Regions from separate parts of the Mesorhizobium sp. URHB0026 genome, predicted to be linked through region 1. Evidence: predicted binding sites of a transcription regulator. Region 1 holds the regulator's gene; each other region holds the start of a gene.
What was found. Region 1 encodes LexA, which represses DNA repair genes until DNA is damaged. Its sites were predicted from a motif close to TGTTCNNNNTGTGTTCNG; they were not measured.

Region 1 (5,885 bases):
GTCTTGGGATCCTTGCCCTTGAGGATCTCGGCGGCGATGTTGCCGGCGTTGATGCCGACCTGGGTGTAATTGACCGCGAAGCTCGCCGGCACGGTGCCGTTGCGGACCGCGCTGTCATCGGAGTTGACGACCGGGATACCGGCCTGGCGGGCGGCCGCTGAGACAGCGGCGATCGCCGGCTGAATCAGGTTCGAGGCCGGGCCGTAGATCACGTCGGCCTTGCCGGCGAACGAAGCGATACGCTGCTGGATGTCATTTACGTTGTCGATGCCGAGCTCGACCACCTCGAAACCGGCGGCCGGTGCCGCCGCCTTGATCTTTTCGACCAAGGCAACGTCATTGGCCTCACCGGGATTATAAGGCACGCCGAAGCGCTTGGCGTTCGGCAGCAGCTTCTTGGTGAAGGCCATCACCGCGGCGACGTCCTGCAGATCGCTGGCGCCGGTCATGCCTTCGTCTCCGGCGTCCCATGATGGCACCAGCTTGGCCGCCACCGGATCGGTGACCGCGGCAAAAACGATCGGAATGCCGGAACCCGCGAGCGCTTTCTTGGCGATCTGCGAGACCGGCGTGGTGATGGTGTAGATCAGCTTGGGCTGCTCGGCCTGCAGCTTGGCGATCATCTGCGGCACCAGCGACGCATCGAAATTGGTGTGGCTCTCCGTGTAGACGACGTCCTTGCCCTCGACGAAGCCGTTATCCGTCAGCGCCTTCTTGAAGCCGGCTATGGCGGCGTTCAATTGCGGGTGCTCGCCGAAATTGGCAATGCCGATACGGATCTGATCGGCCGCGGCACTGCCGGCGCTGACCATCAATGCGCCTGCCAGGGCCAAACCCGACAACCAAGCGGATTTCGACTTCAACATCATTTCCTCCCAGATTTGATCAGGGCCGCTTGGAAACGCGGCTGCTCCGCGATCATGGTCAGTCCGCCGGTCTGTGTCAAACATTATATATAATTGTTGTAGTGACCCAGTATCATATATACTTTTAGCCAGACGACGGATTGATCACGATGCGGGATGAGACGAGTTCCACAAAAACGGAAGCCGCCTATCAGCTGTTGCGGCGCGACATCCTGACCACGCGCCTCATGCCCGGCGCCCCGCTCAAACTGAGTGCGCTGCGCGGCACATATGGCGTCGGTTGGACACCGTTGCGCGAAGCCCTGTCGCGGCTCGAGGCCGAACGCTTGGTCACCGCCATCAGCAATCGTGGTTTTGCCGTGGCTCCGGTGTCGCGGGCCGAGCTGGAGGATCTGGCACGCGCCAGAATGGTGGTCGAGATACCCCTGTTCCTCGAATCGATGGAAAAAGGCGGCAGGGAGTGGGAGGATGCCGTAGTCACTGCCCACTACCGGCTCTCGCGTTGCAAGACGGCGGTCGACGATCCCTCCGACACGGCCGTCGACAGATGGGATGAGAACCACGAGGCTTTCCATGCGGCGCTGCTGAGCGCCGCCACATGCGACTGGCTGTTGCGGTTCCGCTCGACAATCTCGGATCAGTTGCGCCGGCATCATCGCTTTCTTGGTCTGGCGCCGACATTGCGGGCCGCGGCCGGCCTCAAGGACGGCTATGAACAGGCAATGGAGGCGTTGCGCGAAGCGATCGCGATCGAACACCATACCGCGATCATGGAAGCGGCACTCGATCGTGACGTCGAACGGGCCAAGGCGCTGATGACGGCGCATATCGGCTACACACTGCACGTCTATGTTCATAGCGAAGACAGCGGCGCGACCAGATACGCCGCCCGCGCCGGCAGCTTGAAGGGGTCGGGATAACTTCAGCGCTTCCGCGACGTCTATTCGCACGCGCTGGCCGGAGTGCGCCGAACGCCCGGGTCCATGGCCGCCCGGAGCTACCAATGGTTGGCATTTTGGTTTCGTTTCGTTCCGCGACTCCCTGAAATATACGGTACCCCTGGAAGAAGCCTTCCAGATGGCTGATGCCAGCTCCATCGGCGGATAGGCCACAGGCCATTAACCAAACGATTTCAATGTGCCTGCCGATCGCGGAAAGGACCGGTTGCTGACGCCGTCGGGGGCAAAAAACTTCAGACCCCCTTAACAAATTCATTAAACTTTAAACGGTTGCAGAACACAACTGGAACAGATAGTGTTTGTTCTGGGTTTGTTTTTTCGATTCTGGTTCAACCTTTCGTTCAATGTCTTGGGGGCCGCCATGCTGACGCGCAAGCAACATGAACTGTTGATGTTCATCCACGAACGGCTCAAGGAAAGCGGGATACCGCCTTCCTTCGACGAGATGAAGGAAGCACTCGATCTTGCCTCCAAGTCGGGGATCCATCGCCTGATCACGGCGCTGGAGGAGCGCGGCTTCATTCGCCGGCTACCCAATCGGGCGCGCGCGCTGGAAGTGCTGCGGCTGCCGGACTCGATCGCGCCGGGCCTCAATGCGGCAAAGAAGTTCTCGCCAAGTGTCATCCAAGGCAGCCTTGGCCAAGGCAGTCTCGGACGCCAGATCAGGCCGGCCGCTGCGCCTTCGCGCCTGCCCGCGGCCGGCAACGACGACGATGCGGTTTCAGCCGTATCCATCCCGGTCATGGGCCGTATCGCCGCCGGTGTGCCGATCGATGCAATCCAGCATCAGACGCATTCGATCTCGGTGCCGCCGGACATGATCATGGGCGGCGAGCACTATGCGCTGGAGGTCAAGGGCGACTCGATGATCGAGGCTGGTATCTTCGATGGGGACACGGTCATTATCCGCAATGCCGACACGGCAAGCCCGGGCGAAATTATCGTGGCACTGGTCGACGAGGAGGAAGCGACGCTGAAGCGGTTCCGCCGCAAAGGCGCTTCGATCGCGCTCGAGGCCGCCAATCCAGCCTACGAAACACGCATTTTCGGGCCGGACAGGGTCAAGGTACAAGGCAAGCTGGTCGGGTTGATCAGGCGCTACTGAGCCGGCTTTCCATCGGGCTTGTCGGGTTTTTTGTACGGCGGCAGCCCCCTCGCCTCGCGTGAGAATTTTCGCTGTTCGTGCCAGGGTCGGTATGGTCCGTCGACGGCGAATTCGATCCCGGCCCGGGTCGTGGCCGACTGGGGATTGAAGAAGACGGCAGCGCTTCCCTTGCGGGCGAGCTGCCGTTTGGTGACGACGAGAACCAGTGGATTTTGGCAGGCGTCATAGGCGGTCGCGTCGTTCACGATGATCAGGTCAGCGAAAGCACAGGCTTTCCAGGTGGTCTTGCGGTCCTCGACATAAGCAATGATCGCGCCGGAAGGGTGCCTACAAGGCACAGGCCTTCGCGGCAGTAGAAGGGCGATCCCGGCGGCAGGTCGGCGGGACTGGCAACGTCGAATTGCCCGTCTGTCTTGTCGAACATTTCCGGTTTGACGATTGTTTCGGAGATCAGAGCGCGCTTCCAGTTGTCGGTTGCGAATTCGTTCGGACGTTCCCGGTTGACGGCCAGTTCGCCATTGCCGATCGGCAGCGCGACCAGCCGCGCATCTTCCGAGATCAGCACATCGGGCGCGCGCGTGTGCGACACAGTCAACAGGCCGGCGAGCGCGAATGGCAGCGCCGCGAGCCGCAGCCAGGTCGTCGCCATCGTCGCGATAACCAGCGCGACGGTGACCAGCAGCACGGATTGCTGCGAAATCAGCCCGACTCCGTCGACCGGAGAGCGCTCCGATATCCACGCCGACACGGCGATCATCGCCGTCAGGCCCTTGCCCATGAGGTAGAGAGCCGGCCAATCCAGTCCGAATGGCATCAGCAGCGCGCTAGCGACGGCCAGGAACATCACGACCGACACGATCGGCATCACGGCCAGATTGGCGAACAGGCTGAGGGGCGATACCCGCTGGAAATGCCAGATGGCAAACAGTGCCGTGGCGCTGCCGGCGACAATGGACGTCATGGCCAATCCACCTGTCGCCAGCAGGAATTTTCGCGTCAGGAGCCCGGGCAGGGATCGCTTTGGCGGCGGTGGCCTGGTCTTTCCCGCACGGTGATCGGCCCAGCCGGCATAAGCGCCAACCAGGGCCGCGGTCGCGGCGAACGACATCTGAAAGCTTGGGCCGACGACCTCGTGCGGCGAGACCAGGATGACGGCGATCGCCGAGATCGCCAGATTGCGCATGGTCAGCGCAGCGCGATCGAAGAAGACGGCAATCAGCATCACCGCCAACATGATGAAGCTGCGTTCGGCCGCAACGACGACACCGGAAATCATGAGATAGGCGGCGATCGAGAACAGTGCGGCGGCGGCGGCGTATTTCTTCACCGGCCGGCGCGCGGAAAAGTCTGGTAACAGTGCGAAGGCACCACGCAGCAGACCCATGATGGTGCCGGCCACAAGCGCCATATGCAGTCCCGAAATAGAGATGATGTGATAGATGCCGGTACGCCGCATCGCTTCATTGATTTCATCGGGTATGCCGGCGCGCACGCCGACGATCAGCGCCGCCGCGATCTCGCCTTCAGCGCCGCCGACGCTGCCCCTGATGTGGTCGGCGATGGCTTCGCGGGCATTTTCAATGCCTGAGAAAAGGCGAGCCGATAGCGGCATCTCACCGTCAGCGGCGGAAACAACCGTCGGATTGCCGAGAAAGAAGCCGCTGCCGCCGATGCCGGCGAAATAACTGTCGAAAGAGAAGTCGTAGCTGTCCGGCCGGACCGGGCCGGTCGGCGGCAACAGTTTGGCGTAGCCTGTGATGAGCGAGCCGGCGGTCATTCCCGGCGGTATCTTGCGTGCGGAAAGCCGGACCCTTTCCGGCGCATAGCGCAGTTTCGGCCGGGCGGTCGAAATCACGTCCATGGTCAGCCGGATGCGGCCGCTCTCCATCTCTTCGAGCGAGACCACGCGGCCGGTCAATTGCGTGGAGATTTCCGAACCCAGCATACGGGTTCCGGCTCGCCATGTTTCGACCTTCGCCGCGAGTAAGCCCAGCGCGCACAACAGCACTGCCATGAAACACAGATGGGTTTTCGACCACGAACGCGAGACGAAGGCACAGACCGCCATCAGCACCACGACCGCGACGGGCTTTGCAAAGTCGGGCTCGGACGCCAGCGAGAAATAGGCGATCGCCCCAACGGTCAGACAGACCGGCACCAGCAGAAACGCGATGCCCCGGTCGAGTTCGAGCTCCGCCGCCTTGGCCACGCCATGGCGCAGGCGAGGCAAGGATATCGGGCCGATTTGCCGGCGCACGCGCACGATCCTGCCCCCGGCAGGAGACGGCGCCGGCGCCGGCCCACCCGCCCGCAGCGGCCCGGTTTCGGGCGCAGCCACGAGCGGCGATGGCAGTGGGATCGTCGGAGGCGCCGCAAAAAGGGATCGCTCGCTGACGCCGACAGCGGCATCCTCGCTTCGATCCGAGCTCCGGCCTCTTCCAGTCATCGGGTCTGCCCCTTGCACCCTCGACGCCCTATGCTACATGAACGCGCAACGCGCGAAAGTCCGCACGTTCCGCACCCAGCTTCAGACGTTTTCCGAGAGTTCCATGCCCGACAAGGTCATCACCCGTTTTGCCCCCTCGCCGACCGGCTATCTGCACATCGGCGGCGCGCGCACGGCGCTCTTCAACTGGCTCTATGCAAAGCATACCGGCGGCACGATGCTGCTGCGCATCGAGGACACCGATCGCGAGCGTTCGACCGATGCGGCCACATTGGCCATTCTCGATGGCCTGACCTGGCTCGGCCTTTCGTGGGACGGTGACGCGGTCTCTCAATTCGAGCGTGCGCCGCGCCATCGCGAGGTAGCCGAGGAACTGGTGCGCCTGGGCAAGGCCTATTACAGCTACGAGACTTCAGCCGAGCTCGAGGCAATGCGCGAGGCTGCACGCGCCAAGGGCCTGCCGCCACGGTATAACGGCCATTGGCGTGACCGCGACCCGTCGGAGGCGC
Region 2 (5,885 bases), 3.0 Mb from region 1:
AGCCAGTATTCGATGACCGGATTGGCGGCGCCGAAAAGGGCGACGAAGACCGCGCCCAGCGTCAGCGGCATCACCCAGACCGCGATCGCCGCCAGCCTTATGCGATGCCCGCCGAACCGCCGCGCCACTCTTCGCCACTTGAGAAAATCGCTGAGGAACCGGACCGGCGCCGCCAGTGCGAACAGCACGATCTGGCCTGCAACGCGCGCCGTGCGGTGTCGCAGCCGGCCGCTCAGCGAAAGCGCGAACGCCACCAGCGCGGCAAGGGCGATCGAGACGGACAAGGGACTGACAGTCTCGGCGAGCGGCAACAGCGCGACAAGCAAGGCGGCCGACTTGAGCCATACCTTGCCGTCGCTGAAGGCGGCGGGATGCACGGCAACCACAGCGGCGGCAATCAGGATGGCGAACAGCAGAACCGTGATCCCGGCGGGCTGGCCGTAGAACAGGAAATCGGCGAGCGCGACCAGCAGCACGGCGACGCCCAAGCGGCTGCAATAGCTTGGCGCGGCGCGGAAGAAGGAGGTCACGGCCTGATTTTCCTGATGGCGTCCCATCGCCATGGCGGCGGACTCTTGCGGACAAACGGGGGAATTGCAGCGGGGTTGGCGCGTTGCGGGTCGACCAGCCACCAGCCTTCGCTGCGCAGCCGGTAAGGTAGACGGGGTTTTGCTCGCTTGTGCATGCCGACTGTCTCGCAGGCATGCAGGAAAGCGATGCGGCGGATCGGAGGAGGTTTTCCGCAGGCGCGTGCAGTTTTCGTGCAGGGCTATCGGCTTGCCTCGCCCGACCACACACGGCATAGATCTGGCATGACCGAAACCTACCGCCCGCGCCGCTCCGTGCTCTATGTCCCGGCCTCCAACGACAAGGCGCTGGCCAAGATCGCGCAGCTTGCTTGCGACGCGGTCATCATCGACCTCGAGGATGCCGTCGCCCCCGCCGACAAGATCGCCGCGCGCGAAAAACTGACCGGCATTTTCGCCAACCGCCCTGATGCCAATGGCCGGCGCTGCGAGATGGTGGTGCGCGTCAATGCGCTGTCCAGCGAATGGGGCACTGACGATCTTGCGGCCGTGGCCAAGGCGGAGCCGGACGGCATCCTGCTGCCAAAGGTCGACACGCCGCGTGACGTGCTCGAAGTCGGCGATGTGCTGGACGATAATTTTGCCCCGGACAGCGTGAAACTATGGGCGATGATCGAGACACCCAAGGCCATGCTCAACATCGGCGCCATTGCCGAACTCGGCCGCGACCCCGCCTCGCGCCTGGATTGTTTCATCGCCGGAACAAATGACCTGGTCAAGGATACCGGCGTGCTGGCGACGCCGGATCGCGCCTATCTTCTGCCATGGCTGATGCAGATGCTGCTGGCGGCACGCGCCGGCGGGATCGACATGCTCGATGGCGTGTTCAACGATTTTCGCGACCCGGACGCGTTCGCGCGTGAGTGCACGCAGGCCGCCGCCATGGGCTTTGACGGCAAGACGCTGATCCATCCATCGCAGATCGAGGCCGCCAACCGTGCCTTCGCTCCGTCGGCGCAGGCGCTGGCCGAGGCGCGCGCGGTGAAGGATGCCTTCGCGCTTGCTCAAAACAGCGGCAAGGGCGTCATCGCGCTGAATGGCAGGATGGTCGAGCGGTTGCACTTGGCGCAGGCCGAAAAACTTCTGGCGAAAGCGGCCGCCATCGGCGCATGATATTCGCCGATTTGGGATACATGACAGGAATTGGACGATGAAACTCTACCGCTTTCTCACCGCCCCGGACGACGCCAGCTTCTGCCATAAGGTGGCGGCGGCGCTGAACAAGGGCTGGCACCTGTTCGGCTCGCCGACCTACGCCTACGACAAGAAGACCAAGACCATGCGCTGCGGCCAGGCCGTGGTGAAGGATGTCGATGGCCAGGAATACGGACCGGATACGAAGCTCAGCGACTGGTAGGGGAAAACGCCGAGAGCTACTCCGCCGCCTCTTCGATCTTCTCCATATCATCGTCCGACAGGCCGAAATGGTGGCCGATCTCGTGGATCAGCACGTGGGTGACGATGTCGCCCAGCGTTTCCTCGTTTTCGGCCCAGTAGTCGAGCATGGCGCGGCGGTAGAGCGTGATGCGGTTCGGGCCTTCGCCTGTTTGCGGGTTCCAGCGTTCGGCGATGCCGCGCCCCTCGAACAGGCCGAGCAGGTCGAACGGCGTTTCCAGCGACAGGTCGTCCATGATCTCGTCGGTCGGGAACTCAGCGATCTGGATGACGATCTCGCCGGTCAGCTTGCGAAAATCCTCCGGCAGGTGGGCATAGGCCTCCAGGGCCAGGAACTCCAATTCCTCCATCGAGGGCGCAAGTTCACCATGCCAGGTGCGGGTCTTGTAGATGCGGGCCATGCTTTGTCCTTTGATCCCGGATATAGGCGTTCGCGCTGGTCGAGGCAAATGACGCCTGTACGCCGGTGTCGCGCAGGAAGAGGAATAAATTCCTTGATGACTCTGCTTGACTCTTCCGATCCCCTCTGGAATCTATAGGAACATAACAGGAACAATTGTGAGTGAAAGCTGACCGTCATGGCGATGACCGCCGTGGCGCGGGAGACTGTTTTTGCCCTGCGCCGCCAGATCGCGAAGATCGAGGGAACACTGCCCGAGCGCCTGCAGGCACCGGCTGGCGCGCCCCTTGATGCTGACGCCGGCAGCGATCTGACGATCGTCCGGCGCGGCCTTGCCGCGGCCTTGCCGGATGCTTTCCTGCCCATTGGCATCGAGCGGCTCGATGCCGCGCTCAGCGGCGGCCTGCCGAAAGCCGCCCTGACCGAAATCCATGGCCTGGAAACCCGCGATGCAGGAGCCGTCGCCGGTTTCGCCCTGTCGATGGTCAGCCTGATCCTCAACCAGGCGCAGGGGCTGCCCATCCTGTGGATCGGGACATCGGAAATTTTCCACGAGGCCGGCTTTCCCTATGCCAGGGGGCTGCATGCCTCGTTCGGCATCGAGCCCGGGCAATTGCTGTTTTCCGAGGCGCCCCGGCTTGTCGATGCGCTGTGGATCGCCGAGGAGGCGGCCCGGATGACCGCGCTTGCCGCCGTCATCCTGGAGATCCGCGGCAATCCGCAGCGGCTGGACCTGACCGCGACACGCCGCCTGCATGCGCGGGCGCAAGGTGCCGGCCGGCCGGTGTTCCTGCTGCGGCAAGCGGCCGAGCCCGAACCGACGGCGGCGCCTGTTCGTCTGATTGTCGCGTCGGCGCCGGCCGTGCCGCGCGAAACAGTCGCCGGGCCGCTCGCCGGCTCGATCGGCCACCCGGCCTTCACCATCAGCATCGGCAAGAGCCGCACGGCCCTGCCTGGACAATTCACACTGGAGTGGAACCCCGATGAACGCAAATTCGATGAAAGAAGGGGCGAGGAAAGGCGCAGGGCGAGCAACGAATGGGCAGAGAATCCTGTCCCTATGGTTTCCCTATCTCGCGACAGAAAGGATCCTGCGGCAGCGTCTGGGGAAATCCTGGCGTTCCCGGCCGTCGGATCATCCGCAGCTATCTCACCCACCGCTCGTGATCAGCCATCGCCAGGGCAACGCGCAGCGCATCTCGGCCCTCGACGCGCGGGCTGAGGCGCTGCACCTGAAGCGCGACATGGGGATTGCCGATGCGCGCGCCATGCATCCGTCGATCGACATCGTCGAAGCCGATCCGGAGGCCGACCGGCGCCTGCTCGAGGGCCTCGCCGACTGGTGCGACCGCTACACGCCGCTGGTGGCGCTGGACGGCATCGACGGCCTGTTCCTCGACGTCACCGGCTGCACCCATCTGTTCGGCGGCGAACGCGCCATGCTGGACGAAATCCTGTCGCGCTTCTTCCAGCAGGGTTTCGACGTCCGCGGCGGGCTTGCCGGCACGCCCGGAGCGGCCTGGGCGGCGGCCCGGTTTTGCGGCGACCGCATCGTTCCATCAGGCGAGGAGGAAGCCTTGCTTGCCCCCTTGCCGCTGGCCGCCCTTCGCATAGCGCCGGAAACCCGTACCAGCCTGGAAAGTGTGGGGCTGCGCACGGCGGGCGCCGTCATGGCCGCACCGCGCGCGCCGCTCGCCCGCCGGTTCGGCGCCCTGCTGCTCCAGCGCCTCGACCAGGCGCTTGGCCGTCTCGACGAGGCGATCTCACCGCGTCTTCCCGTCGCGTCGCTTTCGGTCGAACGTCATCTCGCCGAGCCCGTCACGCTGACGGAGGAAATAGAACGGCTGGTGGGCATGCTGGCGACGACCTTGAAGACCGACCTCGAACGCCGCGGCGAAGGCGCAAGGAGCCTGGCGCTGCTGCTTTTTCGCGTCGACGGCGCCGTCAGCCGCATCGCGCTCGGCACCTCGCGGCCGATGCGCGAACCCTTGCTGGTCCGGAAATTGTTCCATGAAAGGCTGGCGGCACTCGAGCAGCATATCGATGCCGGATATGGCTTCGACCTGGTGCGCCTCTCGGTGCTGGCCGTTGCCGCTTTCGACATGCAGCAGGCCGATCTGACCGGCGAAGCGGCCGATGACGGCGCCGACATCGCCTTGTTCGCCGACCGTATCCGCGCCCGCCTCGGTGAGGGCGCGGTTCTGCAGCCGGTTCCCGTGGAAAGCCATCTGCCGGAACGCGCCGTCGCCATCATTCCCTTCACCGAAGCCCCGCGCCGGACCACGCCACCCAAGAAGCCGGACAGGATGCAGGCGCCGATGACCATCTTCCCGCCGGAACGACCGATCCGGCTGTTCCGTTCGCCCGAGCCCATCGAGGTGCCGGCCACCGAAATGCCGGAGGGACCGCCGCTGCATTTCCGCTGGCGCCGCGCGCTTTATCGTGTGACGCGCGCCGAAGGTCCGGAGCGCATCGCCGCCGAATGGTGGCGCGAGGCGCCGGGCGATGCGGCGGCATCGACACGCGACTATTTCCGCATCGAGGATGCCGGTGGCCGCCGCTACTGGCTGTACCGGCAAGGCCTTTACGGCGGCGTCTCGCAGATCCCGCCGCGCTGGTTCATGCATGGGGTCTTCGCATGAACGCGCTGACCGTCATCCCCTATGCCGAGTTCGGCATCCAGTCGAATTTCTCCTTCCTGCGGGGCGCCTCCAAGCCCGAGGAGCTGGTGGTCGCGGCCAAGCTCATGGGCTTCTCCGCGATCGGGCTCGCCGACCGCAATAGCGTCGCCGGCGTGGTGCGCGCCTGGCAGCAGGCCAAGGTCGAAAAGCTTGCCTACCATCCCGGCTGCCGGCTGGTTTTTGGCGACGGCACGCCGGACATTCTCGCCTATCCCAGGGACCGCGCGGGCTGGGGCCATCTGTGCCGCATGCTCACCCAGGCCAATCTGCGTGACGAGACCGAAAAGGGCGCCACCCTGCTCCGGCGCGACGACCTGCTCGAATGGGGGGACCGGATGTCGCTGGCGGTCCTGCCCGATCTGGCGGCCGGCGCGCAAGACAGTCTGGCTTTGCTCCGTGAACTCAAGGATCGCTTCGGCAGGGCCCCGCGGCTCGGCGTCTCACCCTGTTATGCCGGCCATGATCGCTTCCGGATCGAGCAGGCGGCGGCGTTCGCCGAGAGCAGCGGCATCCCGCTGATGGCGACCAACGATGTGCTCTACCACACGGCCGAACGGCGCCCGCTGCAGGATGTGCTGACCGCGATCCGCCTCAATGTTCCGGTCGCCGAGGTGGGGCTGGAGCTATCCGCCAATGCCGAACGCCATCTGAAGCCGCCGCAGGAAATGGCGCGCCTGTTCCGCCGGTATCCGCAAGCGCTGGCGGAGACGCTGCGTTTCGGCGAAGAGCTGACCTTCTCGCTCGGCGACCTTCAGTACAATTATCCCGACGAGCCGACGGAATCGGGTCTCGGGCCGCAGGCGGAGCTGGAGCGGCTGGCTC
Region 3 (5,885 bases), 470 kb from region 1:
GGTGGGTCGATATATATCGCCTTTACGCTACCAAGGTACGTTTCTTGTGTGAGTTTCAGAGCATCGAGATTGTCACCTTCGATGAAGATATTCTGCGTCGAGGCAAAATCTACACTCTCTTGGACGTCAGGGCGAAGCGTCATCGCAATAGGAGCGCTAGCAACTATTAGCGCCTCCCGCTTCCCTGGCCAGTCCAGCCGATACCGCTCCTGCGGCCCATCGACGATGTGATCGCTCAACTCCTGACGAAGCTGATCAAAATCAACCGCCAGACGCAGCTTCCCCGTGGCCTCATCGCGCGCTTCTGTCACGCATCCCGGAAACAGGTCGCGGATCTTCGCGATCTTGTCCTGGCTCAGGTCGGGGCTGTGCATCTTCAGCTTTTCCATGCTTGTCCTCTTACGTATTCGTCACGGCGCCGACGGGTTCGCCCGCAGTCAGCCGCGCCAGTTCCTGCTTCGCCGCGCGCAACTCGGTATTGATCGCCACGCGCTTGTTGAATTGCTTCTCGCGCGCCAGCCGCGCCTTGATCCGTTCTATCTCCCGCGCCTTGGCCCGGATCGCCTCCATCCGGTCCACCCGCGTTTTGATGTCCTCGCTGACTTGAGCGGACGCAGGCATCATGGCGGTCAGAAGGCGGTCATAGAGCGCACCCAGATCGAGCGCGACGGGTAGAGGCTGACGCGGCGCATCCTCCGGCGCCCAATCGGTGGCGAAATACTCGCTGATCACCCATTTGGAGCCATCCGCCTCGCTCGGGCGCTTGAAGGCCGCCGTCGCCCTGCGTTTTCCGCGCCAGGTTAGCTCGAAGATCAGGGGAAACGGAATGGCCTTGTCGATCGCGTGCAGGACGGCTTCGTCGAGCTTTCCCGTCTTGAGAGATATACCAAACACCTGGACCTCGGACACGGCAGAGGTGGCGTCGAGGTTGGTCGTCTCGGGAGCCAGCTTGAACCGCCAGACGATCTGATCGACCTCGCGCACGAACAGATCCTTGAGCGCGGTGTTGGCGCCGGCATGCTCGTAGATCTTGTTCTTCGGCACGACGCGCCCGAAGGCGGCGCTTCTGGGATAGTCGAAGAAGGCCGTCATGCGTCGCCCCCCTCGATCACGACAAAGGCGATCAGCTCGAAGTCGTTCAGCCCCGCGATGCTATGCACCAGCGCCGTGGTGCGGCCGCCGCTGAACAGGCTGTCGATATCCTTCTCTTCCTTCACCTCGATCATCGAGCGGATGGCGCTGCTCAGCAGCTCGGAGTAGCGATCCATCTTCCGACCGTCCTGCGTGCGCTCATTGAAGGTGCGGCACACCTCCTGGCTCGGCTCGGGCCGGCCCTTGCAGCTTGAGCGGACGAGGTCGAGCAGGCGCTTCACCTCGGTGTGGTCTGCGACGATCTCGCCGTCGTTGCCGATATAGACCAGATAATAGGGGTGCAGCCGGTTCTGCTGGTTGATGTTGACGCTGTCGTAGATGTTCTTGAGCGCGAAGATCGCGCCGGGCCGAAGCCCCAGTTCGGGCTGTGCGGGAACGACGGCATGCATGCCGTTCGGCAGGTTATCGAGCTCACCGTGCTCCTTGACGTAATTGAGCAGGTCCATCCGGAAATCGTTGAGGCCGAGATCCGTGATCGAGATACCGGTCTTCACGTCCTCCAGCTCGATGACCTCTTCCTGTAGCCGCTTCAGCTGGTCCTTGCGATAGGCGATATCGCTGCTCTTGGCGGTGAGGACATTGTCATCGCCGGTGGCGCTGACGTCGGCGATCACCATGCGATTCTCGACCCGTTCCTTGAGGTTGATATACTCATCGAGCGAGATGTCAGGCCAATAGTTGACCAGCTGGATCTGGGCGTTCTGCGAGCCGATGCGGTCGATCCGGCCGAAGCGCTGGATGATACGCACTGGGTTCCAGTGGATGTCATAATTGACGAGGAAATCGCAGTCCTGAAGGTTCTGGCCTTCGGAGATGCAGTCCGTGCCGATCAGGATATCCAGCTCGCCCGGCTCGTCGGGCAGGACGATCGCCTTCTCCTTGGATCGCGGCGAAAAGAGCGTGAGCACCCCCTGATAATCATAACTCTTCCGCAGCGTGGTTTTCGGCGCACCCGAGCCCGTCACCTTGCCGGTCTGCAACCCCAACTGCTGCGCGAACGGCGCCAGGTTGGCATAGAGATAATTCGCCGTGTCGGCGAAGGCCGTGAAGATCAGGACCTTCCTGTTGCCCGGGTTGAGGGGCTCGCTGACCTTCTGCCGGAGCACCTCCATGAGATGCTGGAGCTTGGCGTCGTCGTCCGGTTCGACCTTGTCCATCGAGGCGGTCAGGTCCTCGATGAGCACGAGATCGGCCTCGAGATCGTGCTTCCACGACTGAAGATCCATGTCGGCAAGGCTGATCTGTACCTTCTTGCCGACGGTGAAGTCGCCCAGTCCGGCCAAATCATCATCTTCATCGTCGAGCAATTCCTCGTCAGCCAGAAAATCGCTCACACTCTGCGTGCCGCCTGACCGCTCGAAATCGCGAATGGCATCCAAGGCCCGCGCGATGTTCCCGCTGAGCGAGCGCAGGGTGAGACGGAACGCTTCGACGGAGCTTTCGAGGCGCTTGAGCAGGTTGGTGGTCATCAGCGCCTGAAGGCTGCGCTCGCGATCGGCCTGCCGAAGCTTGCCCCGGCCACCCTCCACCTGGGTGTCGTAAATCTCCTCGTATCTCCGGAGCCGGCTCGGAAGGATGTAACTGATGGGGGCATAAACCGCGAGCTTCAGCAACGAGAGTTGGGTGAAGATGTCGTTCAGGCCCATAACGTCCACCCGCTGCGTAATCGGGCAATGGAAGGACAGCGGCTTCCGGCGCTGCGGAAACTTGCCGATATCCTTCGTGTCGTAGAAGGTCTCGATGTGCTTTCGCGACCGGGCGATCGTTACGGCGTCGAGAAGCTCGAAGAAATCGAAATCCAGCGCCTTCAGGATCGAGGCTGCGGTTCGCTCGTCCGGCGGCAATAGCGTCCAGGCATTGAAGGCTTTCTGCGCGCGGCGGAAAATTTCCTCGACGCTGGTTTGCGTCTTCAGGTTCTGGCTGAGGGCATCCGACTGCCCTTCATAGGCGAGCGCGAGCTGGTTGCGCAGGTCGGTGAAGCGGTTGTTCACCGGCGTTGCCGAGAGCATCAGAACCTTGGTCTTCACGCCTGCGCGGAGGACCTTGTTCATCAGCTTCTGGTAGCGCGTCTCCCGATCCTTGAAGACATCATTATTCCGAAAATTGTGCGACTCGTCGATGACGACGAGGTCGTAATTCCCCCAGTTTATGCGATTGAGCGGAATGCCGAAGGACTCGCCCGACGTTCGCGACAGGTCGGTGTGGCATAGGACATCGTAGTTGAACCGATCCTTGGCGAAGATGTTGGTCGTCAGGTTGGCGTTGTAGTTCCGCCAGTTGTCCGCGAGCTTTTTCGGGCAGAGCACCAGGACGGCCCGATTGCGCAACTCGTAATATTTGACAACGGCCAACGCAGTAAACGTCTTCCCCAGGCCGACACTGTCGGCGAGGATGCAGCCGTTATAGGTTTCGAGCTTGTTGATGATGCCGGTGGCCGCGTCCTTCTGATAGTTGAAGAGCTTGTTCCAGACGACGCTGTCACGATAGCCGGTGAGGTCGTTCGGCAGGACGTCCTCGTCGATATCCTCAAGGAAGTCCTGGAAGATGTTGTACAGCATCAGGAAGTAGATGCGCTCCGGCGAATTCTCCTGATAGACGGACTCGATGTGGTCGCAGATCGCGGCCGTGACATCGTTCAGCTTCTCCGGGTCGGACCAGATTTGGTCGAACAGCTGGAGGTACATCTGCGTGTGGTTCGGGTCGTCGAACCGCGTCACGAAATTCGAGACGGCATCGCCTTTCTGATAGCCGAGATCGACGGCCGTAAAGCCGCTGATCGGCATGTAGGCAATTCCGCCGTCATCGCCCGCCACATGTAGGAACTGCTGCATCGGGGCTTTCGTGGTGTTCGAACGGAACCTGGCCTTTTTTCGAATCCAGTCGGCGCATTCGCGCGCCACCGCCCTTTGCGTCAGCTTGTTGCGGAGCTGGATTTCAAACTCCGTTCCGTAAAGGCCGCTCTCCCGCCGCGCTTTCGGGATGAAGAACTCTCGCCGTTCCTTGCGCAGGTGGTCGGCCACTTCGGTTGGAACGAAAGTCGGGGCGGTAAAAATGAATTGGAGGCTCTCGATCTTTAAAAGTTCTGACTTCAGAGCCTCAAAAGCGTAAATCGAGAAACATGAAGCTGCGATTTTCAGCCTCGATCCCCGATTAACCGTCCCCTTGAGGTCATCGCCGAACAGGCTGGACGTGTTGTCAATGATTCTCATGCTTTCATCTGTTTGCTGCGCGGCGCTTCGGTGGAAGCTCCGCCTTTAGTCCTAACCATATGACCGCACGCGTATTCCGATACTGTAGCGGCACGGCAGCCATCTATACCGGTCAACATCATCGAAGGGTGCAAAATCGACCACAAATTTTGACCTGCGCCCCGAATGGCGTTGCGGAAGGCCGCATTGGAGGTAACGGAGACCGGCAACAAGCAGCGGGCTGACTTCCGCCCGCGCTTATCCGCGACGATGTTGCGCCCGACCTACTCGGCGGCGTCGGCCTGCTCTTTCGAGGGGACGTCCTCAACCCCTGCGTTTTGGTTGTTCTGCTCGGCCTTTAACGGACCAGACCATATCGCACACGCTGTGTCGAAAAGCGCCGTTCCGCGGTGAGCAATCGTCTTTTCATCCCACCCGTCATACTGATGAAGGTCGCGATTTAGCGCCAGGGCTGTGTGCGCCTTCACGGCAGGCATCTTGGTCGAGAACGACCCGTTTGACACTTGAGCGTTCAGCTTGTGGGTGAGTAGCGTGAGGTTTCCGAGTTTGTTGATGACCTTGTCACGCTCGACTTCTCGCGCCACGTGGTCAATGTCCACTTCCCCCTCCGGGATATGACCGAAACCCGGAACAGGCCAATTCTCGCGCCACTTTTGCGGCATAATGTGTTCGAGCGTCAGATCGCTCCGGATGGTAACCACTTCGCTGTGAGCCGTCCGTTTCTGGTGTTCGAGAGCCTCAAACAAATATCGCAGACGCGGCTGACGGCTCCCTTTGTACTGGTCGCGACCGTGCCATTGCGACTTCCATTCGTTGTCTGTCGGAAATCGCATTGCGTCTGCTTGGCTTGCAGACAGCAACTTATGAACTCGCGCGACCGACACCTGGCCCCCCGTCCGAAGTTTGGCGACCATATCAACAAAGAACCTGTTGTAGTTGGCGGTAGAGAGACCGCAGATATCTCGCCTGATGATGTAGGACTCGATCAGTCGGAGAGCATCGGGCAATTCACCTTCGCTTAAGCCGCTTTCGCTCGCCAAATAGAGGACGAGCGGCATGGCCGTCGACACGTCGAAAGCCTTGGCAAAGCGCCCGAAGCTTCCCAACGGGTCGTCTGTCGATTGATCTGTTAGCCGTCGATGAACCGCCGCGCTGGCGGCGATTGATTCTAACTCGGCTTCTACGGCGGTAAACGGTGTCTGGTCCAAAATCCATCTGCGATAGGACTCGAAGAGGTCGTCGACCGAAACGGTCTCTGCTTTCTTCATGGTAAGGTGGTCGACAAGTAGCCAATCCAGGCGGGACTTTGTCTGGCGGCCGCGCGTATCTCCTTCTTTCCAGAACCACCCATCGAGCGGTCGCCAGTACTTCTGGTATAGGCGATCTACGTTCAGGGAACCCTTGGTCTGCCCCAACCCTTTCGCCCGCTGAAAGATGAAGTTGCGCATCAGATCACCGGCGGTGAGATCGACTCCACGGCTGTTGAGAGTTTCGAAGATCGTCTGAGCGTCATCTCCGCCTTCG

Region 2: the regulator LexA is predicted to act here: its motif matches at 2,520-2,537, upstream of ACVWWD_RS07230 (ImuA family protein).
Region 3: the regulator LexA is predicted to act here: its motif matches at 4,220-4,237, upstream of ACVWWD_RS19140 (helicase-related protein).

Annotation. Positions count from the first base shown of each region.
Region 1 is NZ_JBSSCN010000001.1:4,405,345-4,411,229, forward strand. It holds gene ACVWWD_RS21705 (ABC transporter substrate-binding protein) at 1-866, opposite strand, end outside; gene ACVWWD_RS21710 (GntR family transcriptional regulator) at 1,016-1,786, shown strand; gene lexA (transcriptional repressor LexA) at 2,187-2,930, shown strand; partial or broken gene ACVWWD_RS21720 (ComEC/Rec2 family competence protein) at 2,924-5,376, opposite strand; gene gltX (glutamate--tRNA ligase) at 5,480-5,885, shown strand, end outside.
Region 2 is NZ_JBSSCN010000001.1:1,430,159-1,436,043, reverse strand. It holds gene ACVWWD_RS07250 (DUF4153 domain-containing protein) at 1-563, opposite strand, end outside; gene ACVWWD_RS07245 (HpcH/HpaI aldolase/citrate lyase family protein) at 813-1,700, shown strand; gene ACVWWD_RS07240 (DUF1737 domain-containing protein) at 1,738-1,944, shown strand; gene ACVWWD_RS07235 (metallopeptidase family protein) at 1,961-2,383, opposite strand; gene ACVWWD_RS07230 (ImuA family protein) at 2,561-3,604, shown strand; gene ACVWWD_RS07225 (DUF6504 family protein) at 3,546-5,024, shown strand; gene ACVWWD_RS07220 (error-prone DNA polymerase) at 5,021-5,885, shown strand, end outside.
Region 3 is NZ_JBSSCN010000001.1:3,931,080-3,936,964, reverse strand. It holds gene ACVWWD_RS19150 (site-specific DNA-methyltransferase) at 1-389, opposite strand, end outside; gene ACVWWD_RS19145 (DUF4391 domain-containing protein) at 400-1,092, opposite strand; gene ACVWWD_RS19140 (helicase-related protein) at 1,089-3,983, opposite strand; gene ACVWWD_RS19135 (DUF262 domain-containing protein) at 4,625-5,885, opposite strand, start outside.